DNA from 3 places in the Haliea sp. E17 genome. Region 3 is predicted to be linked to each of the others. Evidence: predicted binding sites of a transcription regulator. Region 3 holds the regulator's gene; each other region holds the start of a gene.

Region 1 (9,837 bases), on a different contig from region 3:
TGGCGTCCCGCCCTTGCTGAAGGCGAACTGGCCGGTAATCGAGGGGCGCAATACTTCCTCGGGCAGGTCGAGGTAGGCCGGGTCGGCGAGCACGGAAACGGTCTGTTCGCGATTGAAGGGGTGGGAGAGCCAGGTACAGGCCTCCATCAGCGCGAGGCGCAGGCGGAGGTGGCTCGCCGGGTGGTTCTGGTGCCAGCTCTCGGTGACGCCGAGCACTTTTTCCACGCTGTTGTTCCAGATTTCGTAGCCGGTGGCCTGCACCACGCCTATGCCGTACTGCACCGCCATGGTGTTCCAGGGTTCGCCGACACAAAAGCCATCTATGATGCCGCGGGCGAGGCTGTCCACCATCTGTTGTGGCGGCAGGATGATAATGCGTACATCGCGGTCCGGGTCGATGCCGCCGGCGCGCAGCCACTGGCGCAACTGCAGGGTATGGCAGGAGAAGGTGTGGGCCGAGGCCAGGGTGATCTGGTTGCCGGTCTGGCGCAGGTACTGGGCGAGTGCGGCAGCCGTCGCCCTGGCGCCGTTCAGCGGATTGCCGCCGAGTTCTGCCAGCGGTCCGGCCAGGGCCTGGCTGACGGTGATGGCGTTGCCGTTGAGGCTGAGCGAAAGGCCGGTGATGACGTCGGCGCGAATACCGCCGACCCCCAGGGTCGTGGCGATGGGCAGGGGCGCGAGCATCTGTGCCGCATCGAGTACCCCGGCGACCAGCTTGTCGCGCAGGTTGGCCCAGGAGACTTCCTCGTGCAGCTGGATATCCAGCCCGTACTTCTCGTAGTAGCCCAGCTCCTGCGCCATGATCAGGGGAGCACTGTCGGTGAGCCGCAGGAAGCCCAGTTCGAGCTCGCGCTTTTCAGCTGGCGGCAGACGTTTCACGTCGCTCATCAGTGTTTTCCTTTTAATTTGTTGCGCTCGAGGATGGAGATCACCTCGCGGGCGGTTTCGCCCAGGGTGCGGTTCTTGTCCATCGCCAGTTTGCGCAGGGTGGCGAAGGCTTCTTCCTCCTCCACCTTGTGTATCGACATCAACAGGCCCTTGGCCTTTTCCACCAGCTTGCGCTCGTCGAGCTGGCGGCGGGTTTCATCCAGCTGCTCGCGCAGGCTGTTGAACGCGGAGAATTGCGCCACGGCGATATCGATGGCGGCGCGCACCCGCGCAGGGTTGATGTCTTCGGCCTGGTAGGCGGTAACGCCGGCGCGAATGGCATCACTGATAAAACTCTGGTCGCCGGCCTCGGAAAACATCACCACGGGTCGCGGGTTGTGGGAGGAGGCGATGGTCAGGCTCTCCAGTACGTCGCGATCCGGAGAGTCGAGGGCGATGATGACCACATCGGGTTCCTGCTGCGCCATCTGGTAGAGCAGGCCGGAGGCTGTGGGAATCACCGAGAGCACCTCAAAGCCGACGTCCCGGAGTTTGTTCTCTACCGCGCTGGCGCGACTGCGATCGTCATCGACGAGGATGACGCGTAAAACTTTGCTACTGCTGGGCGTATTTGGCACGGTACGGTCTCGCCGGCGGGTTTTTGGCCCGCCGGCGTTTCAGGGTCCAGGATCAGATCTTGAATTGTACCGTCATCCACGCCTTGTCGACATCCACGTAGCTGTCGCTATCGGATGAAAAGCCGGCGTACTTGAGTTGCAGGCTGAGTTGCTTGGTGACCGGCCAGGTGGCGACAAGGTCCAGTTCCGTGCCGTAATCGGCGCCGGAATCCTCGGCCTGGAAGTCATGGTAATAGCCCGCGAGCTTGACCGGGCCCACCGCGCCGGCGATGCCGACGTACAGGTCCTCGATACCGTCGCCGGGGGTGACCAGGAACTGGTCCGCCCAGCCCTGGAACATGTGCAGGGTGGCGTAGGGGGTCTTGAAGCCAACACCATCGCCGGCACCGAGGACTTCATAGCCGAGGGTGGCAGTAAGGCCGACGACAGTGAAGGCACCTTCGAGCATGTAGTAGTCGGCGTCGTAGTCGACCGGGGCGTCATCGCCTTCGCTCTGGGTGGCGTAGGCCGCTTTCAGGCCGAGGGGGCCGAACTTGCCGGCGTATTCCACGCCGTAGGTGTCGGAGGAATTACCCGAGCTGCGGCCAGCGGGATAGGCTGGGTCGTAGTCGACGTCCAGCAGGTAGGCATAGGCGGCGACGCCGTGGTTCTCGGAGAATTTCCAGTCGCCGCGCAGCAGGTAGTTATCGCCGTGCAGGTCGGCGGGCTGTACCGGGCCGTCATCCGGGCCGAAGATGCGGTTGACGTTGTACACGTAGCTGGCGTCGAGGCTCAGGCCGCCGGTACTGTAGAGTGCGCGGAAGCCGTCGTAGGTCTGCTCGTTCTGGCGCCAGCCCACGCCGCCGACGAAACGCTGGTTGCCGTGCAGGATGCGCTGGCGGCCATAGGTGCCGCTGGCGCCGCCCGAGGCGTACTTGGCCCAGACCTGGTTGACGTCGGTACCTTCGGGGTCGGCGACCACGGGGTACTGGGTCTTGCCATTGGCGGTGGAGTTGTAGTCGTCGTCGCCGACGGTGGAGACATCGTCGACCTCCATCAGGAAAGAGAAACCCTTGTATGCCGCGGACCCGAAGGTCAGGCGGCTGCGCAGGGTCGAGGCCTCTGCGTCCTTGTCAAAACCATCCTGGTCCACAAATTCAAAGCGGTAGCGAAAATCCACTGAGGCCTTGCCCATGGTGAACATGTCGGTGAAGGACTCCGGTGCCGGGGCTGCTTCCTCGGCGGTGACCGGAACGGCGCAGGCGGCGATAACCGCTCCGGCCAACAGTGTGCGTGCCTGATTTGATACTGCCATCTGTGTGCTCCTTAAAAATAAAAAAAGCCCGCTCGACACATCCCTTGCGAGATGGTCGAGCAGGCTACGTTGCCGATGTTCGTGTGTGTGGTAGGTGTTCTCGGTCAACCAAAGCAATTACCGGGCCACCTGTTTCAAGTGCCTGTTATTTTGCGGATTTTGTCGGTTTTTCCGGAGTTTTCTGCACGCCTGTACTGCGCTGGAAATGGTGCGGCGCACGTTTTTGGACAGAAAATTGCACTGCAATCGTTCAGTGGAGCAGGAAAAACAGGGTGGCGAGCTGGGTCAGCGCGAGGATAGCGCAGAGAGTTTTCCAGACCAGCAGGGGGTCGCGCTCCAGCAGCGGGCGCTGGTCGTATTGCAGGTAGCGCGGGTTGGGGTGGCGGAGTTCGTGGGCGAATTCCATCACGTCACCGTGGCGGCGCTCGGGCTGGAAACGCAGGCCCTTGCGCAGTGCGCCATCCAGCCAGTGGGGGATGTGCGGATTGTAGCGATAGCTTTCGGTGTAGTGGGTGGCGAGGTAGTCGCGCCGGGTTTTGCAGTTTTCCAGTTTGCCGCCGAAGGGCAGCTTGCCGGTCAGCATTTCATAGCTGATAACGGCCAGCGCGAACTGGTCGGACTGGTAGCCGGGACGCGTTCCCAGGGTATATTCCGGCGCCGAGTAGGTGGCGGTGCCGAGGGCGATGTCCCGTTCCAGCGGTGAGCTGATCTCGCTGATGCCGCCGACCCGGCAGGCGCCGAAGTCCACCAGTTTTACCTGCCCGTTGCGGTCGATGAGGATATTGTCGGGCTTGAGGTCCTGGTGCAGCGTTTCCCGGCGGTGAAAGGCGCGCACGCCCTTGGCGATCTGCTCGATCAGGTAAACCGCTTCCTCTACCTGCGGGCGCGGGTTTTCCAGCATCCAGCGCGAGAGTGTGATCCCGGAAACATATTCGGTCAGGTAGTAGAGGCAGCTCTTCTTGCGCGGCGGCTCGACCACCCGCACTACGTAGGGGCTGTGGATGCGGGAGCCGATCCAGCTTTCCATGACAAAGCGCTCGATGTAGGCCGGGTCGTCCTCGAAATTCACCGAGGGCGTTTTCATGCAGAAGTTTTCGCCGCTTTCCACATCCACCACCTGGTAGACCTGGCTGCGGGAACTCGCGTGCAGTTCGCGGATTACCCGATACCCGTCCAGCACCATGTCCTGGTCCAGTAGCGGTGGGAAGCGCAACTCGGTGAGCTGGCCGACGACATCGTCGATGGCTGCCTCGGGCAGGCCGTCGATGCGCAGCAACTGGCAGCTGAGGTTGTCGGCGCTACCCGCGGCAAGCGCGGCTTCCGCGATGCGTTGGCAAAGTGCGGACAAGTCGCTGCCGGAGGATGCGCCCAGCAGCTTGCGCAACTGGGCCGAGGAAAGACTGTCGTGGATTCCGTCCGTGGTCAGCAGGAACAGGTCGCCCTCCTCCATCGCGATACAGCGGTAGTCGACGTCAAGGTGGACATCCATGCCCAGCGCCCGGGTCAGGTAGGCGTGATTCTCCGACACCGGCACGCTGTGGTCCGTGGAAAGTTGCAGCAGGTCGCCGTTGCGGTAGTGATAGATACGGCTGTCACCCGCGTGGAATACGTGGGCCTGGCGCGATTTCAGGATCAGCGCACTGAAGGTCGTGAGGTAACCGCGGGTGTTGTCGGCGTAACTGCGGCCGCGGTTGTACAGCCAGCGGTTGAGCGAAGTGAGTACCTGGCCCGCGGACTTTTTGGTGGTCCAGGTTTCCGGGGTGGAAAAATAGTCGTTGAGAAAACCGGTAACCGAGGCCTGGCTGGCCTCCTTGCCCGCCTCTGCCGCACTGATGCCATCGGCGATCACTGCCGCTGCACCCTTGGTGGCCAGCAGGACGCCCTCGGGAATGCGGATGCCGATGGCGTCCTCGTTGTCGGGCTTGCGGCCCGCGCTGCTGTACTGCCCCACTGTCAGCGCCAGTGCAGCGCAGGCCAGGTGGGGCGCCGGGGGCGGTACCGTTCCGTCCATAAGCTTACTCAAGCAACGTCGATCAGTTGTACCGTGCCGTCGGGAAGGACTTCGCGCATCTGCCCCGAGGGCTCTTCCAGCAGGAATTGTACGATAACGAGGCAGACGGCGGCGCTGCCGGCGATCACCAGGAAGAAGGTCGAGTTGTCTACGAATGAGAGCACGGTGAGGTAGGTGACGCCCCCGACATTGCCGTAGGCGCCGGCCATGCCGGCGATCTGCCCGGTCATGCGGCGCTTGATCAGCGGCACCATGGCGAAAACGGCACCTTCGCCGGCCTGGACGAAGAAAGAACAGGCCATGGTGGCGATGACCGCCGCCGGAATCCACCAGCCGGAATTCACCTGGGACATCACCAGGTAGCCCACGGTCAGCCCGGCGATCAGTATCGACAGCGAACGCTTGCGGCCGAAGGTGTCGGACAGGTAGCCGCCGCCAGGTCGCGCGACCAGGTTCATGAAAGCAAAACCCGACGCGAGGAAGCCGGCTTCCACTGCACCGAGATTGAAGGTGTCCATGAAGAACAGCGGCAGCATCGACACGACGGCCAGTTCAGAGCCGAAGGTGACAAAGTAGGCCCAGTCCAGCGCGGCGACCTGGCGGAATTTGTAGCGCTCGTATTCCGGCACGCCCTCGCGCAGGTGTTCCTTGTTGACCCGCCAGATCTGGCTGGTCTGGAACAGGAACAGCACGCTGAACAGCGCGTAGAGGCTGTACGTGGCGGTTGCGGAAAGCAGGCCGAGGTTGGAGGGGGACAATTTCCAGGCCAGCACCGCCAGTGCGATATACAGGGGCAGGGTCATGGCGATGTAGAAATACAGGTCGCGCCAGCTGCTCACCTCAAGCCCGCCGTTGCGCTTCGGCTTGAAGTAGGTGGACCCCCTGGGGGTGTTGCGGGCGCGCAGGTAGAAGAACATGCCATAGAAGAAGGCGATCAGGCCTGCGCTGGCGATGGCGTACCGCCAGCCGTCGTCGCCGCCATAAGCCAGCGCCAGGGTGGGCAGGGTCATGGCCGCAGCGGCGGAACCGAAGTTACCCCAGCCGCCGTAGATGCCCTGGGCCATGCCCACCTGGCGGGCGGGGAACCATTCACCCACCAGGCGAATGCCGATGACGAAGCCGGCGCCGACAAAACCGCCGAGAAAACGGAACAGCGCGAGCATTTCATAGGAAGTGGCAAAGGCGAAGCCCCAGCAGAAGAACGCAGAGATCATCAGTAACGCGCTGAACACCACGCGCGGGCCGAAGCGGTCCACCAGCATGCCAATGATGATTCGCGCGGGAATGGTCAGGGCGACGTTGAGTATCAGCAGCGCCTTGACCTGCTGGTCGCTGAGGCTGAAGGCCTCGCGGATGTGCGCCATCAGCGGGGCGTGGCTGAACCAGACGACAAAGGTGAGGAAAAAGGCGAACCATGCCAGGTGCAGGGTGCGGATGGCGGGGTCAGACAGATTCAATATCTTAACGGGGCTGCTCATGTCAGGAGCCTCCTTCAGCTGGGGATACAGGGTAACAGGATGAGGGTGGAAACAGTCTGTGATTGACCCGCCGTTGGGTCGGACTCGCAGAGGTCGCCGCCGGAGGCCGGGTGATTGGCATGGCGACATAGTAGGCACGGGTTTTGCAACGTTTATGCCAACGACATAGCTGAGGCGCTGAATTGCCCGGGAAACGCACGTTTTCAGGGCCTTAAGGCCGCCAATACGCACTAATTTCAGGATTCAACTCCAACGGTGGATGCGCAGATTTGGTGCGTATGCTCCGTCTTGCGCACCATTTGGGCACAACGATGTGCCTCTTCCACCCTTGAAGTACCGCCCCAGGCAAGCCTGACTTTTTGTACTTTCAGGAGAAGTTATATGAGCAAGCGCGAGATAGTTGTTGTCGGCAACGGCATGGTCGGCCATCACTTCGTGGAAACGCTGGTCAAGGCCGGAACCGGCGATCGGATAACCGTGATTGGCGGTGAACCCCGCCCCGCCTACGACCGGGTTCACCTGTCGGATGTCTTCGCCGGCCGCTCGCCGGAAGACCTGGCCATGACTACCCGCGAGACCTACAAGTCCTGGGATGTCAGTGCGCACTTCGGCGACCCGGTGGCGATTATCGACCGGGACAAGAAAGTGGTGATCACCGAGGGCGGCCAGCGCTTCGCCTACGACAAGCTGGTGATGGCAACCGGCTCCTATCCTTTCGTTCCGCCGGTGCCCGGCCACGAGCACAAGCGCTGCCTGACCTACCGCACCATCGACGACCTCGGCGACATCCGCTCCAAGGCGAAGGACAGCAAGATCGGCGTGGTGGTCGGCGGCGGCCTGCTCGGCCTGGAGTGCGCCAACGCGCTGAAAAATCTCGGCCTGGAAACCCACGTAGTGGAATTCGCCCCCGGCCTGATGGGCGTACAGCTCGACGACGGCGGCTCCGCCATGCTGCGCCGCAAGATCGAGGAGCTGGGGGTGACCGTGCACACCAGCAAGAACACCAAACAGATCGTCGCAGGCGAAGCCTGCGCCCTGCGCATGGAATTCGCCGACGACTCTGCGCTGGAAACCGACATGATCGTGTTCTCCGCGGGCATCCGCCCCTGGGACCAGCTCGGTCGCGACTGCGGCCTGGAAGTCGGCGAGCGCGGCGGCATCGTCATCGACCAGAAGTGCCGCACCTCCGACAGCGACATCTACGCCATCGGCGAGTGCGCCCTCTGGGGCGGCCGCATCTTCGGCCTGGTGGCCCCCGGCTACCGCATGGCGGAAACCGCCGCCGGCGCCATCACCAGCACCGAGGGCGCCCTGTTCCAGGGTGCCGATATGAGCACCAAGCTGAAGCTGCTGGGCGTAGACGTGGGTTCCATCGGCGACGCCCACGGCCGCACTGAAGGCGCGATGTCCTTCGTCTTCAGCGACCAGCGCGAGAATGTCTACAAGCGCCTGGTCACCAGCGCCGACGGCAAGCTGCTGCTGGGCGCGGTACTGGTCGGCGACTGCGATGACTACGACACCCTGCTGCAGTACTACCTCAACGGGATCGAGCTGCCCGGCGATCCGCAGGCCCTGATCCTGCCCAGCGTCGGCGGTGGCCCGATCGCGCTGGGCGTCGCCGCCCTGCCGATGACCGCCAGCATCTGCTCCTGCCACAACGTCACCAAGGGCGACATCGTCGCCGCCATCGACGGTGGCTGCTGCACCCTCGGCGACGTGAAGTCCTCGACCAAGGCCAGCACCGGCTGCGGCGGCTGCGCGGCGATGCTGAAAAACCTTGTCGACGACGAACTGACCTCTCGCGGCGTGGAAGTGGATACCAGCATCTGCGAGCACTTCCCCTACACCCGCCAGGACATCTACGGCATCGTCCGGGTGGAAAACATCCGTTCTTTCGACGAACTGCTGGACAAGCACGGCAGGGGTCACGGCTGCGATATCTGCAAGCCCGCGGTGGCTTCCATCCTCGCCTCCTGCTGGAACGACTATGTGCTGGAGGAGCAGCACTCCAGCCTGCAGGACACCAACGACCGCTTCCTTGCCAACCTGCAGAAAGACGGCACCTACTCGGTAGTGCCGCGGGTCGCCGGTGGCGAGATCACCGCCGAGAAACTCATCGTGCTCGGCGCGGTGGCGAAGAAATACGACCTTTACACCAAGATCACCGGCGGCCAGCGCATCGACCTGTTCGGCGCGCGGATGGAGCAGCTGCCGGCGATCTGGCGCGAGTTGGTGGACGCCGGCTTCGAAACCGGCCACGCCTACGGCAAGGCCCTGCGCACGGTTAAATCCTGCGTCGGTTCCACCTGGTGCCGCTACGGGGTACAGGATTCCGTGGGCATGGCCATCGTGGTGGAGAACCGCTACAAGGGCCTGCGCTCGCCGCACAAGCTGAAGAGTGCGGTGTCCGGCTGTACCCGCGAGTGTGCCGAGGCCCAGTCCAAGGACTTCGGCGTGATCGCCACCGAGAACGGCTGGAACCTCTACGTCTGTGGCAATGGCGGTATGAAGCCGCGCCACGCGGATCTCTTCGCCACCGACCTCGACGACGAGACCCTGATCAAATATATCGACCGCTTCCTGATGTTCTACGTCAAGACCGCCGACCGCCTGCAGCGCACCTCGGTCTGGATGGACAACCTCGAGGGCGGCCTCGACTACCTGAAGGAAGTCATTATCGAGGACAAGCTGGGCATCTGCGCGGAACTCGAGGCGCAGATGCAGCTGGTGGTCGACGCCTACCAGTGCGAGTGGACCACCACCATCAACGACCCGGTGAAAGTCGCCCAGTTCAACCACTTCGTCAACGCCGACGCGCCGGACAGCAACGTGGTCTTCGTGCGCGAGCGCGAGCAGATCCGTCCGGCGCGCCCCGATGAGCGCGAGGACCTGGCGCAGGACGTGCTGGCTACGGCCTCCTGATCGACGACTAACGACAAGAATTGAGGTTAATGAAAATGAGCAACTGGACAGACATTTGCAGCGTCACCGACTTCCTGCCCAACGCGGGCCGCTGCGCCCTGTTCGAGGGCGAGCAGGTGGCGATCTTCCGCATCAGCAGCAAGGGCAGCGACGCCTGGTTCGCGCTCTCCAACTACGACCCCTGCAGCGGCGCCAATGTGATCAGCCGCGGCATCGTCGGCAGCCAGGGCGAGCACCTGGTGGTCGCCTCCCCGGTCTACAAGCAGCACTTCCGCCTGGATACCGGCGAGTGCCTGGAGGAAGCGGGCGTGAGCCTGAAGACCTGGCCGGTCCGGGTCGAGGGCGAACGGGTACAACTGGCCAGCTGAGGCTTTCACCATGCTGTTTGGCAGAAAAAAGAAGAACCCCATTATCCTGCGCGACAAGGGCGTGGTGGAGTGGAAGTACGCCACCTGCGGCTACTGCTCCACCGGCTGTTCCATCGAGGTCGGCATCGACGCCCGGGGTGAGGCGGTGACTACCCGCGGCGTCGCCGATGCGCCGGTCAACCGCGGCAAGCTGTGTATCAAGGGAATCACCGAGGCGGAGATTTTCAAGGCCCAGGGCCGCGGCGTCGAACCGCTGCTG
Region 2 (9,837 bases), on a different contig from region 3:
GATCACCGAAAATGAAGCGCGCTGGGTCGATCTGCGCTTCACCGACACCCGCGGCAAAGAGCAGCACGTTACCCTCCCCTCCAAGGAGATCGACGAGGAGTTCTTCGAAGAGGGCAAGATGTTCGACGGCTCCTCCATCGCCGGCTGGAAAGGCATCAATGAGTCCGACATGATCCTCATGCCCGACGACAGCACCTCCATCCTCGACCCGTTTACCGACGATACCACCGTGATCCTGCGCTGCACCGTGGTCGAACCCTCCACCATGCAGGGTTACGACCGCGACCCGCGCTCCGTCGCCACCCGCGCCGAGGAATACCTCAAATCCACCGGCATCGGCGACACCGCCTACTTCGGTCCGGAACCCGAGTTCTTCGTGTTCGACGACATCAAGTGGAAAGTCGACATGTCCGGCGCCAGCTACCAGATTCACTCCGAGGAAGCGGCCTGGGTATCCAACCACCAGTTCGAGGAAGGCAACATCGGTCACCGCCCCGGCGTCAAGGGCGGTTACTTCCCGGTGCCCCCGGTCGATTCGCTGCACGATATCCGCGCCGCCATGTGTACCGCGATGGAACAGATGGGCCTGGACGTGGAAGTACACCACCACGAAGTGGGCACCGCCGGCCAGTGTGAGATCGGCGTACGCTTCAACACCCTGGTGAAGAAAGGCGACGACGTCCAGATCACCAAGTACTGCGTCCACAACGTGGCCCACGCCTATGGCAAAACCGCCACCTTCATGCCCAAGCCGATCGTCGGCGACAACGGCTCCGGCATGCATGTGCACCAGTCGATATCCAAGGACGGCGTCAACGTGTTCGCGGGCGATAGCTACGCGGGCCTGTCCGAGGAAGCGCTCTACTACATCGGCGGCATCATCAAGCACGCCCGTGCTTTGAACGCCTTCACCAACGCGTCCACCAACTCCTACAAGCGCCTGGTACCCGGCTTCGAGGCCCCGGTGATGCTGGCCTACTCCGCCCGCAACCGCTCCGCCTCCATCCGCATCCCCTACGAGCCGAGCCCCCGGGGCAAGCGCATCGAGGTGCGCTTCCCCGACCCGTCCGCCAATCCCTACCTGGCCTTCGCGGCCATGCTGATGGCGGGTATCGACGGCATCCAGAACAAGATCCACCCCGGCGACGCGGCGGACAAGGACCTCTACGACCTGCCCAAGGAAGAGGCCCTGGCCATCCCGACCGTATGCTCCAGCCTGGAAATGGCGCTGGAAGCACTGGATGCGGACCGCGCCTTCCTCACCGCCGGCGGCGTGTTCTCCGACGACACCATCGACGCCTACATCGAGCTGAAGAAAGGCGAGATCGAGCGCCTGAACATGACCACCCACCCGGTCGAGTTCGACATGTACTACTCTGTCTGAGGCTTCGCCTTGAACCAAAAAAGCCCGCTCACCGAGCGGGCTTTTTTGTTGCGGCCGGAAATGTTGCTGCCGATGACCCGCCTGGGCGGCACCCTGGCAAGACACGCTGACCGGACGGCCAGATTAGCTAAAAAGGAAACGAGCTTTAACAAAATGATGGAGTTATCTCGGCTTTACTATTCCCGACGCGACAGGCTAAGGATTTCTCCTTAGTGGGAATTTCTGTGGGTACTGCACGTGACAGAGGCTATGCTTTAGTACACCACTGCATTTTTTGGAGATGCTGCATGCGTTTTCCGGTTTTTGCCCTCCTGCTCCCCCTGGCCCTGGCCGCACTGGAAACGCAGGCGCAATCCCAGGTCTACAAGACCACCGACAAGGACGGCAACGTCGTCTTCACCGACCAACCCCCGGCGGACGACTCCATCAGTGAAAAGGTGGACATCCCACCGGTCAATACGGCCCCTGCTACCGCGATCACCAGCAGGCCGCCACCCGCCGCCAGGACTGTGCAGGGGGAGGCAATCCTGCCCACGGTAAAGATCACCGCACCTGAAAACGAAACGACTATCCCCATGGGCGGTGGCGAGTTTGGCGTTTTTGCCTCGGTGTCCCCACCCCTGGATTCCGGCCAGAGCCTGCAACTGCGCATCGACGGCAAGCCCTGGGGAGACCCGCAGACCGGCGGCGCCTGGCAGCTCAGCAACGTCTTCCGCGGCGCGCACGACCTGACTGTCGAGCTAATCGACAGCGACGGGGAAGTGCTCTCCACCTCGCCGGGCGTGCGCGTTTATGTGATGCGCCCCTCGGTGCTGAACTAGGCTGGGGCACACCACGCGCGCTCAACGGCAGCCGCGCCCCTTACTGGACACCCGCCCCAAACTATTGCACCATAATAGTGCGACAGAGTGAGGGCGAGGGCCGCCCCCACCCCCCTGCCAGAAACAAAACTAGCAATATTGCCTGAAAACATCGCGATAGTTAGCACTAACATACCCCATCCGCACCAGTTTCAGGCAAATTTTCAATTATCGGGGAACCTGCCTCTTTTTGGCTCTATTTTTGCTTTCCCGATGACGAATGAGCGCAGTTAACCTACAAACCGAGCACGTGGCAGGCACCATGCCGAAGCACAGGGACATTCTCGACAACCTCAGCACGGCCGTGGTCACCCTCGACGCCGACATGCAGGTCCTGTCGATGAACAACTCTGGTGAAGTACTCCTGGAGACCTCCGAAGCCCGTTGTGTCGGGCACGGCCTCGATCGCCTGGTGGCCCACCCCGAAACCCTGGCCACGGTGCTGGAACAGGTCATCCGGACCCGCAGCCCCCTGGCGCGACGCAGCATGCCCCTGATCCTGCACAGCGGACGTGAAATCCACGCCGACCTGATGCTGACACCCGTCTCCGAGGATGCAGGCAGCTTCCTGCTGCTGGAAATCCAGCCTGTGGACCGCCTACTGCGCATCAGCCGCGAGGAAAACATCCACCACGCCCAGGAAACCACCCGCGAGATGCTCCGCGGCCTCGCCCACGAGATCAAGAACCCCCTCGGGGGTGTGCGCGGCGCCGCCCAACTGCTGGCCCGGGAACTGCCCGACGAGGATCTCGCCGAGTACACCACTATTATCATTCGCGAGGCCGATCGCCTGCGCGACCTGGTCGACAGGCTGCTCGGCCCCAACCAGCAGCTGGACCAGCGCAAGCTGAACATCCACGAGGTGCTCGAGCATGTGCGCAACCTGCTGCTGGCGGAGACCGACAACCGCATTACCCTGGTCCGCGATTACGACCCGAGCCTGCCCGAACTGGTTGGCGATCGCAGCCAGCTCATCCAGGCAGTACTGAACATCGTGCGCAACGCGCTGCAGGCAGCCGAGAACGTCGACGACTGTGTGATTACCCTGCGCAGCCGCCCCCAGCGCCAGCTCACCATCGGCCGTACCCGCCACCGCGTGGTCTGCCGGCTGGACATCGAGGACAACGGCCCGGGGATTCCCGAGGACCTGCTGCCAAGCATTTTCATGCCCATGGTCACCGGAAGGGCCGAGGGCACGGGACTGGGCCTGACTATCGCCCAGTCCATCATCACCCGCCACGGCGGAATGCTGGGTTGCACCAGCGAACCGGGAATGACCCGCTTCACCATCTATTTGCCAATGGAAACTTCGCATCATGCATAGACAGGCCAAAGTCTGGGTCGTCGACGACGACAGCTCCATTCGCTGGGTGCTGGAACGCGCCCTGAACCAGGCCGGAATAGACAACGAAAGCTTTGCCGACGGCGACCAGTTGATGGCGCGCCTGGGCAGCGAACAGCCCGACGTGATCATCAGCGATATCCGCATGCCCGGCATCGATGGCCTGGCGCTGCTTGCCCATCTCCACGAGAACTTTCCCTACCTGCCAGTCATCATTACCACCGCGCACTCCGACCTCGACAGCGCCGTCGCCTCCTACCAGCGCGGCGCCTTCGAGTACCTGCCCAAGCCCTTCGACCTCGACGAGGTGGTGGCGATCACCGAGCGCGCACTGGCCCACGCACTGGAACGCAGCAGCGAACCGCGGCAAATGGAAGAGCTGCCCCACACCGAGATCATCGGTGAAGCGCCGGCGATGCAGGAGGTGTTCCGCGCCATCGGACGCCTGTCCCACAGCAATATCACCGTACTGATCAACGGTGAATCCGGTACCGGCAAGGAACTGGTGGCCCGCGCCCTGCACCGCCACAGCCCGCGCTCCAACAGCCCGTTTATCGCCCTCAACATGGCGGCGATTCCCCGCGACCTGATGGAATCCGAACTGTTCGGCCACGAAAAGGGCGCCTTCACCGGCGCCAACGCCCGCCGCGAGGGGCGCTTCGAGCAGGCCAACGGCGGCACCCTGTTCCTCGACGAAATCGGCGACATGCCCCCGGAAACCCAGACCCGCCTGCTGCGCGTACTGGCGGACGGCGAGTTCTACCGCGTCGGCGGCCACACGCCCCTCAAAGTGGACGTGCGCATCATCGCCGCCACCCACCAGGACCTGGAGGAACTGGTGCGCCGCGGCGACTTCCGCGAGGACCTGTTCCACCGCCTCAACGTCATCCGCATCCACATCCCCAAGCTCTCGGAGCGCCGCGAGGACATCCCGCGCCTGATGCAGCATTTCTTCAAGCGCGCTGCCGAGGAACTGGGCGGCGAACCGAAGATGTTGCTGCCGGAGACCGAAGAGTACCTCGCCAGCCTGGAGTGGCCGGGCAACGTGCGCCAGCTGGAAAATACCTGCCGCTGGATCACGGTTATGGCCTCGGGCCGCGACGTGCACCTCTCGGACCTGCCGCCGGAACTCTCCAGCGAGGAATCCCGCCCCAGCAGCGAGGGCGGCGGCGAAACCGACTGGCGCGAACAGTTGCAGCGCTGGGCGCGCAATGAACTGGTCCAGGGCAAGCACCACATCCTGCAGCAGGCGATCCCGGACTTCGAGCGGGTCATGATCGAGGTGGCCCTGCAGCACTCCCACGGGCGCAAGCGCGACGCGGCGGAACTGCTGGGCTGGGGGCGCAATACCCTGACACGGAAGATGAAAGACCTGGAGATGTGAGTCCTCGGGTTTGTATGAGCCCCGAGGTTTTCTGATTCCTCGCATGAGACTGCGCTTCTACTGAATTTTTGCCGCGGTACGTCAAGTCCGCGGCTTTTTCTTATAGTGCTTCGGGTCCACGAGGCTCGGATTGGGTGCTTCGGGTCTACGAGGCTCGGATTGGGTGCTTCGGGTCTACGAGGCTCGGATTGGGTGCTTCGGGTCCACGGCCTGCCCGCAGGGTATGGCCTCCCGAAAAACGCAAAAGCGCCATCCCTGGCAGCTCGGCCTCGGCCATCCATGGCCTCGGACGTTTTCGGGAGGCCATACCCTGCGGACAGTCCTCTACGCTGCCATATTTTCACTCCGGCACTCCGGCACTCCGGTACTCCGGTACTCCGGTACTTCGGTACTTCGGACACGATTACAACCGAAGTTTTGCCCCGCATCAGGATTGGAAACGCGCTCCGCAGGTAGAGTGTGAGCCGGAATGTTCCCGCTGGAACCGTGTGGCGACAGGACGTCGCCACCCGAGCCTGCACATGGATGTGCGCTTTTTGGCGTGTTCCAGCGGGAACATTCCGGATCGCGCTCGGGAAGCTATCCCCACAACCGTTATCACCGAACCCGACAATGAAAACCAGCCCCGGAACTTCCCGTCCCGGCAGCCTATGGCTAAAATCCCGCGATGCTCCACATCGTCCTCTACCAGCCGGAAATCCCACCGAATACCGGCAACATCATGCGCCTGTGCGCCAACACCGGCTGTGCGCTGCACCTGATCGAACCACTGGGTTTTGACCTGGAAGAAAAGAAACTGCGCCGCGCGGGGCTGGACTACCGGGACTTCGCGGAGGTGCGGCGCTACCCGGACCTGTCCGCGTTCGAGGCAGCGAATCCCGGTGCACGGCTGCTGGGGCTGACCACCAAAGCCAGCAAAGGGCATCACGAGATTGCCTACCAGGACGGGGACGCCCTGCTGTTCGGCCCCGAAACCCGCGGGCTACCGGCGGATATCAGGGAGAAACTGGGGCCCGGCCACTGCCTGCGGATTCCCATGCGCGAGGACAGTCGCAGTCTCAACCTGAGTAATGCGGTAGCGGTGGTTACCTACGAGGCGCTGCGGCAGCTGGGTTTTCCGGGGCTGGGCTGACAGCGGAAACAAAAACGGGGGCCGCAGCCCCCGTTTTCGCTGGTAAGCGCAATCAGTTGACCGCGGCTTCACCTTCGCCAGCCTGGCGGCTGGCGGCCTGCTCCAGCGCGCGCTGGTAGAGGGCGTCGAAGTTGACCGGTGCCAGCATCATGGGAGGGAAGCCGCCCTTGACGCACAGGTTGTCGATGGTTTCGCGCGCGTAGGGGAACAGTACGTTCGGCGCGGCGGTGCCGAGGATGCGGCGCAGGTCCTCGCCGTCAAAGCCGGCGATCAGGAAGATACCGGCCTGCTTCACTTCCACCAGGAAGGCGGTGTCGTCTTCCACTTTCGCAGTGATGGTGATGGTCAGGACCACCTCGAAGTTGTTCTGGTCGTCGATCTTGTTGCTGGAGGTGTTGAGGTCCAGGTTGATCTTGGGCTGCCACTGCTTGCGGAAGACGGCGGGGGTAGCCGGTGACTCGAAGGAAATATCCTTGGTGTAGATGCGCTGCATCGCGAATTGCTGTTGAACTTGTTCCTCGGCCATGGTGCCGTCCTCCATTTCGGAATTGCTGTGTGCCCTAGGGCACCTGTTGTAGTAACTGGTCCAGTTTGCCCGACCGTTCCAGCCGGGCGAGGTCGTCGTAGCCGCCCACGTGAACGTTGCCGACCCAGATTTGCGGCACTGTGTGGCGACCGCTCTTTTGCATCATTTCCCGCCGCAACGCGGGCTGGGCATCCACACGGATGTCGGTGTACTCGACGTTCTTGCCTTCCAGCAGCATCCGCGCGCGGACGCAATAGGGGCAAAAACGGGTGGTGTACATGGTTACCGCCTGTGCCACGCGTTTTTATCCCTTGCCGACTACCGGCAGCTGTTGGTTGCTCCACTCGGTCATTCCGCCGCCCATCTTATAGACCTTGTCGAAACCGGCTGCGCGCAACTTCTTGCTCACGGCGCCGGCGTTCTGGCCGAGCTTGCATACCAGTACAATGGGGCGTTCGCGGTATTTCTCAAGTTCTACGGTGTCATTATTCAGCAATTTGCTGCTGGGGATGTGCACCGCGTCGACAATGTGCCCGGCCTTGTAGTCGGCCTTGTCGCGCAGGTCTACAAAAATACCGGCCTCGGCATTGACCAGGTTAATCGCCTGCTGCGGGGTCAGCGAGGGGCCGGCCTTGCGCGATTCGTGGAAAAACAACATCGCCAGCACCACCAGCAGTGCGGTGGCCAGCATCCATTCCTGCGCGAGGAACTCAAAAAATAGCGCCATGCCTTCGGGGCCTGTAGAGCGTGGGTAACACCCGCGGCCAGTGCTGGCCCGGGTTCACAAAAGGCGCAGAGTATACAGGCTAAGCCCCGGACCAACCACCCCTGCAGGCCGCGCCAGTACTGGACTGGAGCTGTCGCCTCCGGCCCTGTGCAGGGGCCGCCGCGAGCGGGTAGAATAGGCCATTCCACTGCGCAACTCCCTCTGGAACGGAAGACTCATGCAAGAGACCCGGAAGCGCCCTACCGTGCTGATTGTCCTGGACGGCTGGGGATACCGCGAAGAAGTCAAGGACAACGCGATCGCCAACGCGGATACCCCGGTGTGGGACCGCCTGTGGCGCGATTCGCCGCACACCCTGATCTCCGGCTCCGGCCTCGATGTGGGCCTGCCCGCCGGGCAAATGGGCAACTCCGAGGTCGGCCACATGAGCCTGGGCTCCGGCCGGGTGATCTACCAGAACATCACCCGCATCGACAAGGCCATCGCCGACGGCGACTTTTTCAGCAACCCGGTCTACACCGGTGCGGTGGACAAGGCCCTCGCCAATGGCGGCGCCGTCCATATACTGGGCCTGCTCTCACCGGGCGGCGTGCACAGCCACGAGGACCAGATCTTTGCCGCCGTGAAACTGGCGGCGCAGCGCGGCGCGAAAGAGGTTTACCTGCACGCCTTTCTCGACGGTCGCGATACGCCGCCGCGCAGTGCCGGCCCCTCGCTGGAGAAGGCCGATGCCGTGTTCGCGGAACTCGGCTGCGGCCGGGTCGCCAGTGTCTGCGGCCGCTACTACGCCATGGACCGCGACAACCGCTGGGACCGGGTCGAGCCCGCCTACCGGCTGCTGACCGAGGGCTGCGGGGAATACAGCGCCGCCGATACCGGCAGTGCACTGGCCGCGGCCTATGGCCGGGACGAGAGCGACGAGTTCGTCAAACCCACGGTGATCGTCCCCGAGGGGGCGGAACCCGCCTTTATCCGCGACGGCGACAGCGTCATTTTCATGAACTTCCGCGCCGATCGCGCCCGGCAGATGAGCCACGCGCTGGTCGCCGACAATTTCGCCGGTTTCGAGCGCAGGGCGCGCCCGCAACTGGCGGCCTTCGTGACTACCACGGAATATGCCGCGGATCTCAAAGTGCCCGTAGCCTTCCCGCCGGAATCCCTCGCCAACGTGCTCGGCGACTACCTGGCCAAACAGGGCAAGACCCAGCTGCGCATCGCGGAGACGGAAAAATACGCCCACGTCACCTTCTTTTTCTCCGGCGGCCGCGAGGCGCTGTTCGAGGGCGAAGACCGCGAACTGGTCGCCTCCCCGGACGTGGCCACCTACGACCTCAAGCCCGAGATGAGCGCCCCTGAAGTGACCGATAAACTGGTCGCGGCCATCCGCTCCGGCAAATACGACTTCATCGTCTGCAATTACGCCAACGGCGACATGGTCGGCCACACCGGTGTCTACTCGGCAGCCGTCAAGGCGGTCGAGGCCCTGGATGCCTGCCTCGGTCGCGTGGAGGCGGCGCTGTTGGAAGTGGGCGGCCAGGCCCTGGTCACAGCCGATCACGGCAACTGCGAGCAGATGGTCGATTACGACTCCGGCCAGCATCACACCCAGCACACCACGGAGCTGGTGCCGCTGGTCTACATCGGTCGCGACGCCGTTCATCTCGACCCCGCGGGGGGTATCCTCGCCGATATCGCGCCAACCCTGCTGGGGCTGATGCACCTGCGCCAGCCGGCGGAGATGACCGGTCGCAACCTGGCAGAACCGGCGCGTCTCGCCGGGGCCGCCTCCTGACCCGCAACTCCCGCCGTTGTGCCGCTGCTCTCCTGCTGGTCCTCGCGACCGCGGCAGCGGCCGCCTTCGCTGAGCCCGACGAGGCCCGGGCGAAGGCACAGCTGCGCGAGTTGCAGGCGCAGATCAAGAAGATCAATCAGGAGATCAGCAGCGCCGGGAAGGAGCGCGACAGCCTGCGCGCGCAGCTCAGGGAAGCCGAACTGGCGCAAGCGCGAATCAGCAAACAGATCAACGCCAACCAGGCCGAGATCAGTGCCCACGAGGCGGAACTCAGGCAACTCAAGGCGGAGCAGGCGCGCCTGCAGTCCGCCGCCGAGGCCCAGCAGGAGCGCATTGCCCAGGAGCTGCGCACGGCATGGAAGATGGGCCGCCAGGCCCAGATCAAGCTGTTGCTGAATCAACAGAACCCGGACACCCTGGCCCGCAATCTCGCCTACTATCGCTATTTCTTCCGCGCCCGCAACGAGGTGCTGGAGGAGTTCCGCCAGACCCTGGCCGCGCTGGCGGACAACGAGAAGCAAATCAGCACCAGCCTGGCAGCACTCGAGGAAAACCAGCGAACCCTCGCCGAACAGCAGGCGCAGCTGACGGTAGCGAACGAGGCCCGCAGCGCGGCGCTCGCCCGGGTCAACGCCGAGTTGAAGGAAAAGGGCGGCACGCTGGCCAGGCTGGAGGCCGATCAGAAGGAAC
Region 3 (9,837 bases):
TGGCCGCGGGCGTGTTCGTGGTGAGCAAGGTGTTCGAGAAACAGGTCAACCGCCTGTCCAGCGGGGTCTACCGGATCGAGGGCACCTGGAACGATCCGGAGCTGACCTTCGACCGGATCTTCGACGATGAGCTGCGCGCAGCGGACAAGTGGGAGGCCGGTATCACGCCCCCCGATCCGGGAGCTGCCCCCTCGCCCGAGGACCCCAATCAGCCTTCGCCCTGAGCCTCGTCCAGTTCGCGCAGGTAGCGGAACAGCTTGCGGGCGGCGGCCGGCGGCTGGTCGCGCTCGCGTTCGCGCCGGTGTTGCAGGAGCAGGTGGCGCAGTTGCTGGCGGTCTGCGTCGGGATACTGCGCCAGCACCTTTGCCACGCCCTGGTCGCCGGCGCCGAGCACGTCGTCGCGCAACTGTTCCAGCCGGTGAAAACGCGCGTTGGCCTCCCGCGAAGGGCGGAACAACTGTTCGAGAGCGGCCTCGATCGGCGCCGGGTCGATATCGCGCATCAGCTTGCCGATATACTGCCGGTGGCGGCGCAGCGCGTTGTTGCTCTTGATATTGCGGGTTTCACGAATCGCCCTGAGCAGGCGTTCGTCGTCGACGGGGATCTGTTCCAGCTGCTTTTCACTGAGGCTGGCGAGCTGTTCCCCCAGCGCCTGCAGCGCGTGCATTTCCTTCTTGCGCTGGGTCTTGCTCGGACCCAGTTCGAAATCGTCGTCGTCTTCGTATTCTTCGTAATCAGCCATATACCAGTGTCGCCAGGCCCAGGAATGAAAGGAATCCCACCACATCGGTGACCGTGGTCAACAGTACGCCGCCAGCCAGCGCGGGGTCAATTTTCACCCGGGTCAGCAGCAGTGGCAGGGCCGCCCCGGCAAACGCCGCCATCAGCAGGTTGATGACCAGGGCGGCGGCGATGATAGCGCCGATGGTCCAGTCCTGGAACCACAGGGAGGCGGCGACCGCGACCACGCTGGCCCACAACAGCCCGTTGAGCAGGCCGATCACCAGTTCGCGGTTGAGCAGCCAGGCCTGGTTGTTCCTGCCCACCTGGCCGATGGCGATGCCGCGCACCAGCACCGTGAGGGTCTGGGTGCCGGCAATGCCGCCCATCGAGGCGACGATGGGCATCAGCACCGCCAGCGCCACCACTTTCTGGATGGTGTCCTCGAAGAGGTTGATGGTGCCCGCGGCGATGAACGCGGTAACCAGGTTGATGCCCAACCAGACCGTCCGCCTGGGGGCGGCTTTCAGGATCGGGGCGAAGGTGTCCTCGTCTTCGTCGAGGCCGGCCATCGACATGAAGGAGTGGTCCGCGTCCTCGCGGATAACGTCGACCACGTCGTCAATGGTGATCCGCCCGAGCAGTTTACCGTTCCTGTCCACCACCGGGGCCGAGACCCAGTCGTTGCGCTCGAACAGGCGCGCCACTTCGGCGTCGGGCATGTCCACCGGGATGGGGTCGACATCGGTGACCATCATTTCCCGCACCGTGGCGGAAGGGTCGGCGACCAGCAGGGTGTGCAGGGGCAGCAGCCCGATGAACTGGTCGGAGCGATTGACCACGATCAGGTTGTCGGTCATCCGCGGGATTTCGGTGTGGCGGCGCAGGTAGCGCAGTACCACGTCGAGGGTGAGGCGGGCGCGGATGGTGATGGTGTCCGTGCTCATCAGGCCGCCGGCGACGTCGTCCGGGTAGTTCAGGACCTGTTCAAGGCGCGCCCGGTCCTGGTGGTCCATCGCATCGAGCACTTCCCGGGTGATCGCGTCCGGCAGCTGTTGCAGGATGTCCGCCAGGTCGTCGTCGGCGAGGCCCTCGGTAATGGTGGCGACTTCGGCGGCATCCATGCGCGAGAGGAAGTGCGCCTGCAGGTCGTAGGAGAGTTCGCCGATGACCTCGCCCTCGAGTTCCACGTCGACCATCTTCCACAGGACATCGCGGAATTTCGGTGGCGAGGATTCAAGGAGGTGGGCGATTTCCGCCGGGGACAAACCGTTCAGCATGCGCCGGCCGTGGACAAAGGCGCCGCTTTCAAGCGCGTTCGTCAGCTTGTCGAGCGTATCCTGCGATGTCTGCGGATTGGGGGGCATGCGAGGAATTCCCGTGTCCTTGAGTGGCCGGCGAGCGCTTACGGGACAGGATTATGCGAGATAGCGGCGGGGGCAACAACGCAATTAGTTACGCTGCCGCGCAGGTGCCGGCTTATTCGGCCTCGCCGAAACGGTTTTCGATCAGTGCCACGATGGCCGCGTGTGCGGCCTCCTCGTCGGCGCCATCGATATGCAGGTCGAGTACGGTACCCTTGGCCGCCGCCAGCATCATCACCGACATGATGCTTTTGGCATCGACCATTTCGCCGTCGCGGCCGGCCATGATGCGGCTGGAAAAAGCTGAACTGCAGCCGACAAATTTTGCCGCCGCGCGGGCGTGCAGGCCCAGTTTGTTGATGATGGTGACCTGGGTCTCAATCACTGCTGTAATTCCCTGTGCCGGAGATGTACTTCGGGGAACTGCTGCCGATAGTGCTGGTACAGCCTGTCGGCGAGATATACTGACCGATGTTGACCACCGGTACAACCGATGGCGACAGTCATGTAGCTGCGGTTGCTGTCGCAGTAACGCGGCAGCCAGCGGTCGAGAAACTGGCGGATATCCGCGTGCAGTTCATCGGTCATCGGCTGGTCCTGCAGGAAGTCGCGCACCGCCTGGTCGAGCCCGGTCAGCTGGCGCAGCTCTTTCACCCAGTGCGGGTTGGGCAGCATGCGCACGTCGAACACCAGGTCTGCATCGCTGGGCACGCCGCGCTTGAAACCGAAGGACTGGAAGGTGATCGACATGCTGCCGGAGGCAGAGCCCAGCAGCCGCTGGCGGATGGCGTCGCGCAGTTCGTGGATGGTCATCTGGCTGGTGTCGAGAATCAACGCCGCATCCGCGGCGATCGGCGCCAGCAGCGCGCGCTCCAGGTCGATGGCCTCGGCCAGCGGTGTGTCGTTCGAGGACAGCGGGTGGCGCCGCCGGGTCTCGGAAAAGCGTTTGATCAGCTCTGCATCCTGGGCTTCGAGCAGCAGGATTTCGCAGCGCACCTCGGCGGGCAGCGAGTCGCGGACCCGGGCGAAATCCGCCAGGTCCTTCCAGGCGTTGCGGGCGTCGATGCAGACCGCGGTGCCCTTGAAGTGGGCAAAGTCCTCGCGCCGGGTCTCTTCCACCAGTGCGGGCAGCAGCGACACGGGCAGGTTGTCGATGCAGTAGTAACCCTCATCTTCCAGCTGGTGAAGGGCGGTACTTTTCCCCGCCCCGGAACGGCCGCTGATGATGATCAGGTGCATGGTTACTGCACTCCGGCTTCCGCGACGGCGAACAGCGCTTCGTCGTTTTCCGCGGCGCGCAGGCGCGCGCAGTAGTCCGCCTGGCTGAACTGGCGGGCGATTCCTGCCAGGGTGTTCAGGTGGCGCTGTTCCTCGCCCTCGGGAACCAGCAGCGCAAAGACGAGGTCCACCGGCTGGTTGTCCGGGGCGTCGAATTCGATCGGTTCGGCAAGGGTGAGGAGGGCGCCCACCGGCCCCTCGCAGCCGGGCATGCGGCAGTGGGGAATGGCGATGCCCTGGCCCAGTCCGGTGCTGCCCAGCTTCTCGCGCGCGATGAGGTTGCTGAATACCGCGTCGTAGGAGATGCCGGGCAGGTCATTGCTGATGATGCGTGCGAGGGATTCAAAAAGTCTTTTTTTACTGAGCCCCGGAACGCGGCTCGCGGTGCGCTCCGGGGTCAGCAGATCGGCTAGTGATTGCATGGGGTGGAAATCAGTGACCTCGGGTTTTCTCTTTGTGCTTGATCAGCTGGCGGTCCAGCTTGTCGGCGAGGAGATCGATCGCCGCGTACATGTCCTCGGATTCCGCCTGGGCGAACAGGTCCGCTCCGGAGATGTGCATGGTCGCTTCCGCTTTCTGAACCATTTTTTCGACGATCAGGGTGACCTGGGTGTTGGTGATATTGTCAAAGTGGCGTTGCAGTCGCTCGAACTTGCTCTCAACGTAATTGCGCAGGGGGTCGGTGACCTCCACGTGGTGTCCGCTGACGTTCAGTTGCATAGCTTGGCTCCTTGTTGCTGATGAGCCCGGGTGAGCCCCGGGGAGGGCGCCGCCGGATTCCGGCGAGACCTTGGAATCAGTCTAGACCACTTGGTGACCGGCTGGCACAGGTGGTCGGGCGATATTGGCATAAAGATCATACCAGCCGCTTGCGCTCGTTGGAGGGCGGGATGTTAAGGCTGTCCCGGTACTTGGCGATGGTCCGCCGGGCTACTTCAATGCCCTGTTCGTCCAGCAATTGGGCGATCTTGTTGTCGCTGAGAGGCTTGCGGGGGTTTTCTGCCGCGACCAGCTTGCGGATCAGTGCGCGAATCGCCGTTGAAGAGCATTCGCCACCGCCGCTGGTGGATACGTGGCTGGAAAAGAAATACTTGAGTTCGAAGATACCGCGCGGGGTGTGCATGTACTTCTGGGTGGTGACCCGGGAGATGGTGGACTCGTGCATCTCCACCGCCTCGGCAATGTCGTGCAGCACCAGCGGTTTCATGGCTTCCTCGCCGTATTCGAGGAAGTTGCGCTGGTGCTCGACAATCTTGCTGGCCACTTTCATCAGGGTTTCGTTGCGGCTCTGCAGGCTCTTCAGGAACCAGCGCGCCTCCTGCAGGTTGTCGCGCAGGTAGGTGTTGTCGGCACTGTTGTCCGCGCGCTTGATCAGGCTGGCATAGTCGCTATTGATGCGCAGTTTGGGCGCGATATCCGGGTTGAGCTCCACCACCCAGCGGCCTTCGCGCTTGCTGACAAAAACGTCGGGCACCACGTATTCGACATCTTCCGGGGCGAAGGATTGCCCCGGGTTCGGGTCCAGGGTCTGCAACAGCGCCAGTACCGACTTGAGTTCGCTTTCAGCGAGCCGGGTGCGGCGCAGGATCTGGTTGTAATCGCCGCCGGCCAGCTGCGGCAGGTGGCGGTTGAGGATCAGCCGCGCCGGCTCGAGATAGGGGGTGTCGGCGGGCAGTTGCTGCAACTGCACCAGCAGGCATTCCTGCAGGCTGCGGGTACAGACGCCGGCGGGTTCGAATTGCTGCAGCCGGTGCAGCACCGCCACGATCTCGTCCATCTCGATGTCGAGTTCCGGGTCGAAGGACTCGTGGATTTCCTCCAGCGACAGGGTCAGCCGGCCGTTGCCGTCGGTGGCGTCGAGCAGGGTCAGGGCGATCAGGTGGTCGGTGTCGGAAAAACGGGTGAGGTTGAGCTGCCAGAGCAGGTGGTCGTGCAGGGATTCCCGCGAGCTGTTGCGGGACTCGAAGTCACCGTCGTCTTCCATGGGCGCCGGGGCGGGGGAAGAACTGGATGGCAGCAGGTCTTCCCAGCGGGTGTCCACCGGCAGGTCATCCGGCATGCTCTCGGAGCCGGTGGTGTTAGCCTCGTTGAGTTCGGCGCTTTCCCAGTCGCTGTTGCCGGCCGGGCCTTCGGGCTCGTTGTTACCGTTCTCCACCTCGTTGCCGCCGAGGTCCTCTTCGCCGATTTCCAGCAGGGGGTTACTGTCCAGCGCCTGCTGGATTTCCTGCTGCAGGTCCAGCGTGGAGAGTTGCAGTAAGCGGATGGCCTGCTGCAACTGCGGAGTCATGGTCAGTTGCTGGCCGATCTTGAGTTGAAGCGATTGTTTCATCGACAGCTGGAAAGAGCCCCTGGGTGCGTCCCCGTACGGGGTGGCGCAGTTGAACACGACTTGGAGTGTAGCGCCAGCGTGCAAACTCTGGCAACCGCTTGGCTCGAAATTTGCTTGTTGACTTTTTTTACGTTTAGCAGTGGTGTTGCGGATGCCTTAAAGGCGGAATTGTTCGCCGAGGTAGACCTTGCGCACCTTGGCGTTGTCCAGCACTTCCTGGGAGGTGCCTGAGGCGATGATGTGACCTTCCCCTACGATATAGGCCTTCTCGCAAATATCAAGTGTGTCGCGCACGTTGTGGTCGGTAATCAGGATGCCGATACCGCGATCGCGCAGGTGGTTGATGATTTGCTTGATGTCGCTCACCGAGATCGGGTCGACGCCGGCGAAGGGTTCGTCGAGCAGGATGAAGTCCGGTTCTGTCGCCAGCGCGCGGGCGATTTCCACCCGCCGCCGCTCGCCGCCGGAGAGCGACTGGCCGAGGCTGTCGCGCAGGTGCTGCACGTGAAATTCCTCGAGCAGCATGTCGCGCTTTTCCTGCCGCTGTTTGCGGTTGAGGTCGGGGCGGGTCTCGAGAATCGCCAGCAGGTTGTCGCCCACCGACAGCTTGCGGAAGATCGACGCCTCCTGGGGCAGGTAGCCGATGCCGTGGCGCGCGCGCTCGTGCATGGGCAGGCGGGTAATGTCTTCACCGTTCAGCTCGATGCTCCCGCGGTCTGCGGTGATGATGCCGATAATCATGTAGAAACAGGTGGTTTTGCCGGCGCCGTTGGGCCCCAGCAGGCCGACCACCTGGCCGCTTTCCAGGTGCAGGGAAACGTCCTGTACGACCTCCCGGCCGCGATAGGACTTGGCGAGGTTACGGGCTGCCAGTTGCGCCATCGGCGGTCTCCTTCGGCGCGACTTCCTCGACGGCACTGGCGGGGCTGTTGGGATCGGCAGCGGCCTCCCGCTCCTGGGCCTGGCTGGATTCCTCGGCCGCCTGTATCACCTGCGCCGGAATCACCACCTGTACCCGGCTGGAGGTATTGCTGCGGTCGGAATCGGCTTTCACCAGTTTTTCGTTGATGAAGTAGTCGATGCGGTCGCCGGTGACGGTGGAACCCTCCTGCTCGATGCTGGCGCTTTCGCGCAGCTCGACGCGAGCTTCATTGCGGTAATACTCGATGCGGTTGGCGCGCGCGGTGATCACGGCCTTGTCGATTTCCGGTTGCTGGCGCATGGTCGCGGGCTTGCCATGGGCGGTGATGCGCTGGGCATCCTGGCCGGTGTGGTAGACGGTGAGGATATCGGCCTCGATGTGCAGGCTGCCCTGGTCCAGGGTGACATTGCCCTTGTACTGGGTAAAGCCCTGGTTTTCGTCCCTGAGCGCCTCGATCGCCTCGATCCGGATCGGTTGATCCTGGTCGTCGGGCAGCGCCTTAACGCCTGCCGAGAGTGCGAGCAGGACGAGGGCACAGGCGGCCGCCCGGCTAGGGGATTTGTACATAAATGCTCTCCACATCGGGGCCCAGGCGGATGGTTTCCTGGTTGAGTCGGGCCAGCATGCCGTTGGCCCGGGTTGCGTTCCCCGCCTGGGTGATGGTGACCGCGGAGCGGGTCTGCGCTTCGCGGGTGTCCAGCTGGATATCCAGGCTGGCGGTTGTCAGTTGGGTGCCGGTCTGGTCGTGGCTGAGCACGACATTCTGGCGCAGCAACAGGCGCTGGCCATTTCCCGCGTAACGTCCCCGGTCGGCGCTTGCCGACCAGGTCCGGTCGTGGGCGCTGTGGGCATAGAAGCGGGGCTCGTAGAGCATCGTGTAGGCGGGTTTCCGGAACTGCTCTACCCGGCTGGATTCGAGGATGTCGGACAGCGTGCCGTCCGCGCTGAAACTGCGTGAGCGTGCATTGTCGATGTAACTGGTCGGCAGTGGCCCTCCGGGCGTGCCCCGGGCCGCCGTCGCCGCAGTGCCGGGGCCGGGATTCCAGTAGTGTGTGGTCAGCAGCACCAGCGCGGCGACCAGCAGCAGGTGCAGGATCGGGCGGCGCATCAGGCGAAGGTCTCCAGCAGGGCGTCGAGGCTGCCGCGCGCTTGCAGCAGCAGTTCGCAGGCTTCACGCACTGCGCCGTTGCCGCCGGGCAAATGAGTCACCACATCAGCGGCGGCCTGCAATGCCGCCACGCCGTCGGCGGGTGTAAAGCCGACGCCCGCGGCCTTCACTGCGGCGAGGTCGGGGAGGTCGTCGCCCATGTAGGCGCAGGCCTGTGGTTCGATGCCGCGCAGTTTGCACAGCTCCAGCAGTGCGGAGAGTTTGTCCTCGCGCCCCTGCACGATGGTGTCGATGCCGAGCTCCGCGGCGCGGCGACTGACCATCGGCGATACCCGGCCGGTGATGATAGCCACTTCGATACCGTCCCGCTGCAGCAGCTTGATGCCGAGGCCGTCCTTGATGTTGAAGCTTTTCAGCTCCTCGCCGCTGCTGCTGTACTGGATGCGCCCGTCGGTGAGTACGCCGTCCACATCGAGGGCGAACAGGCGGATGTTGCTGGCGATTCTGGTGAGTTCCGGCATTGCGTCAGGCGAGCCCGGCGTGCAGCAGGTGCATCAGGTGGAGGACGCCACAGGCGGCGCCGTCGTCATCGACCACGACCAGCGAGGTAATTTCGTTTTCTTCCATGATACGCATCGCCTGGGCTGCCAGCATGCCGGGGGTAACGGTTTTGGGCTTGCGCGACATGATGGCCGCGATCGGCGTGCTGTTGATGTCCACCTGGTGATCGATGGCCCGGCGCAGGTCGCCGTCAGTAAATACGCCGATGAACTGGCCCGCGTCGTCGGTCACGGTGGTCATGCCCAGTCCCTTGGCGCTGATTTCGAGCAGCGCCCTGGCCAGCATGGTGTCCTGGGCAACCCTCGGGATGCTGTCGCCGGCGCGCATCACGTCGGCGACTTTCAGCAGCAGCTTGCGGCCCAGCGAACCACCGGGGTGGGAAAAGGCGAAGTCCTCGGCGGTGAACCCGCGCGCTTCCAGCAGGGCGATGGCCAGGGCGTCGCCCATGACCAGGGCCGCCGTGGTGCTGGAGGTCGGCGCGAGGTCCAGCGGGCAGGCCTCGGTGGTCACGCCGGCATCGATGTGGGCGTCGGCGGCGCGGGCGAGGGTGGACTGCGGGTTGCCGGTCATGGCGATCAGTTTGCTGCCCATGCGCTTGAGCAGCGGCAGCAGGGTCAGGACCTCGCCGACCTCGCCGCTGTTGGACAGCGCGATAACCACGTCCTCGGGGGTGATCATGCCCATGTCGCCGTGGCTGGCTTCGCCGGGGTGGACAAAAAATGCCGGCGTGCCGGTGCTGGCGAGGGTGGCGGCAATCTTGCGGGCGATATGCCCGGACTTGCCCATGCCGGTGACAATTACCCGGCCCTGGCAGTCGAGCATCAGGGCGCAGGCCTGTTCGAATTCGGCGCCGACTCGCTGGGCGAGCGCGGCCACGGCTTCTGCCTCCATGCTGATGGTGCGCAGTGCCGACTGGGTAAAACCTGGTTTTGGTGAAGGCTGGTCCGCCATGCCTGCGGGCCCCGAATCAAAGGCTGACATATAACCAGTAATAATACAGTGCGTAGGAAGAGACTAACAACACCCCGACGGTCCGGCCCAGGTAGGCGCAGCCCTCCCTGGAGCGTTTGCGCTTGCGGCTGACAAGGATCGCCGCTGCGATAAAGAAGGTCAGGAAGGTCATGGTCGGGTAGTCGCGGGTGAGTACCGACGGCTCCAGCACCGCGGTGCCGAAGAAGCCGGGAATCGCCATCACCACCAGCAGGTTGAACATGTTGGAGCCGATGACGTTGCCGAGGGCGATCTCGGTGTGGCCGCGCAGGGCGCTGGCCACGGTGGCGGCCAGTTCCGGCAGGCTGGTACCGACGGCGACAATGGTCAGGCCGATGATCAGTTCGGAAACACCGAGGGTCTCGGCGACTTCCACCGCCCCCCAGACCAGCAGGCGCGAGCTGGCCACCAGCAGCGCCAGACCCAGGGCAAAGGTGAGCCAGGCGCGCGTCGGGCTCAGGTGGGGCAGGTATTCTTCCTCGGCTTCCTCGACCAGGACATTGTCTTTCTGCTGGCTGCGCAGCATGTAGATGATCAGCGCGGCGAGCGTGCCGGTCATCAGGAT

Evidence for each region. The regulator sigma-54, encoded in region 3, starts transcription at its own class of promoters, with help from an activator protein. The targets are predictions, from matches to a motif close to TGGCACANNNNTTGCNNT.
Region 1: the regulator sigma-54 is predicted to act here: its motif matches at 6,431-6,448, upstream of ACNKU3_RS14895 (NarK family nitrate/nitrite MFS transporter).
Region 2: the regulator sigma-54 is predicted to act here: its motif matches at 2,436-2,453, upstream of glnL (nitrogen regulation protein NR(II)).

Annotation. Positions count from the first base shown of each region.
Region 1 is NZ_JBLWFK010000005.1:317,343-327,179, forward strand. It holds gene ACNKU3_RS14875 (CmpA/NrtA family ABC transporter substrate-binding protein) at 1-888, opposite strand, end outside; gene ACNKU3_RS14880 (ANTAR domain-containing response regulator) at 888-1,505, opposite strand; gene ACNKU3_RS14885 (alginate export family protein) at 1,558-2,799, opposite strand; gene ACNKU3_RS14890 (protein kinase domain-containing protein) at 3,050-4,810, opposite strand; gene ACNKU3_RS14895 (NarK family nitrate/nitrite MFS transporter) at 4,819-6,288, opposite strand; gene nirB (nitrite reductase large subunit NirB) at 6,670-9,210, shown strand; gene nirD (nitrite reductase small subunit NirD) at 9,246-9,578, shown strand; gene ACNKU3_RS14910 (molybdopterin oxidoreductase family protein) at 9,589-9,837, shown strand, end outside.
Region 2 is NZ_JBLWFK010000005.1:30,717-40,553, forward strand. It holds gene glnA (glutamate--ammonia ligase) at 1-1,384, shown strand, start outside; gene ACNKU3_RS13550 (DUF4124 domain-containing protein) at 1,672-2,205, shown strand; gene glnL (nitrogen regulation protein NR(II)) at 2,507-3,568, shown strand; gene ntrC (nitrogen regulation protein NR(I)) at 3,561-4,970, shown strand; gene ACNKU3_RS13565 (tRNA (cytidine(34)-2'-O)-methyltransferase) at 5,638-6,102, shown strand; gene secB (protein-export chaperone SecB) at 6,155-6,628, opposite strand; gene grxC (glutaredoxin 3) at 6,663-6,908, opposite strand; gene ACNKU3_RS13580 (rhodanese-like domain-containing protein) at 6,933-7,355, opposite strand; gene gpmI (2,3-bisphosphoglycerate-independent phosphoglycerate mutase) at 7,573-9,147, shown strand; gene ACNKU3_RS13590 (murein hydrolase activator EnvC family protein) at 9,258-9,837, shown strand, end outside.
Region 3 is NZ_JBLWFK010000011.1:14,986-24,822, forward strand. It holds gene ACNKU3_RS20430 (YhdP family protein) at 1-224, shown strand, start outside; gene yjgA (ribosome biogenesis factor YjgA) at 209-742, opposite strand; gene mgtE (magnesium transporter) at 735-2,087, opposite strand; gene ACNKU3_RS20445 (HPr family phosphocarrier protein) at 2,200-2,469, opposite strand; gene rapZ (RNase adapter RapZ) at 2,466-3,323, opposite strand; gene ptsN (PTS IIA-like nitrogen regulatory protein PtsN) at 3,326-3,784, opposite strand; gene hpf (ribosome hibernation-promoting factor, HPF/YfiA family) at 3,795-4,082, opposite strand; gene ACNKU3_RS20465 (RNA polymerase factor sigma-54) at 4,219-5,691, opposite strand; gene lptB (LPS export ABC transporter ATP-binding protein) at 5,848-6,573, opposite strand; gene lptA (lipopolysaccharide transport periplasmic protein LptA) at 6,551-7,180, opposite strand; gene lptC (LPS export ABC transporter periplasmic protein LptC) at 7,164-7,721, opposite strand; gene ACNKU3_RS20485 (KdsC family phosphatase) at 7,721-8,242, opposite strand; gene ACNKU3_RS20490 (KpsF/GutQ family sugar-phosphate isomerase) at 8,247-9,233, opposite strand; gene ACNKU3_RS20495 (calcium/sodium antiporter) at 9,250-9,837, opposite strand, start outside.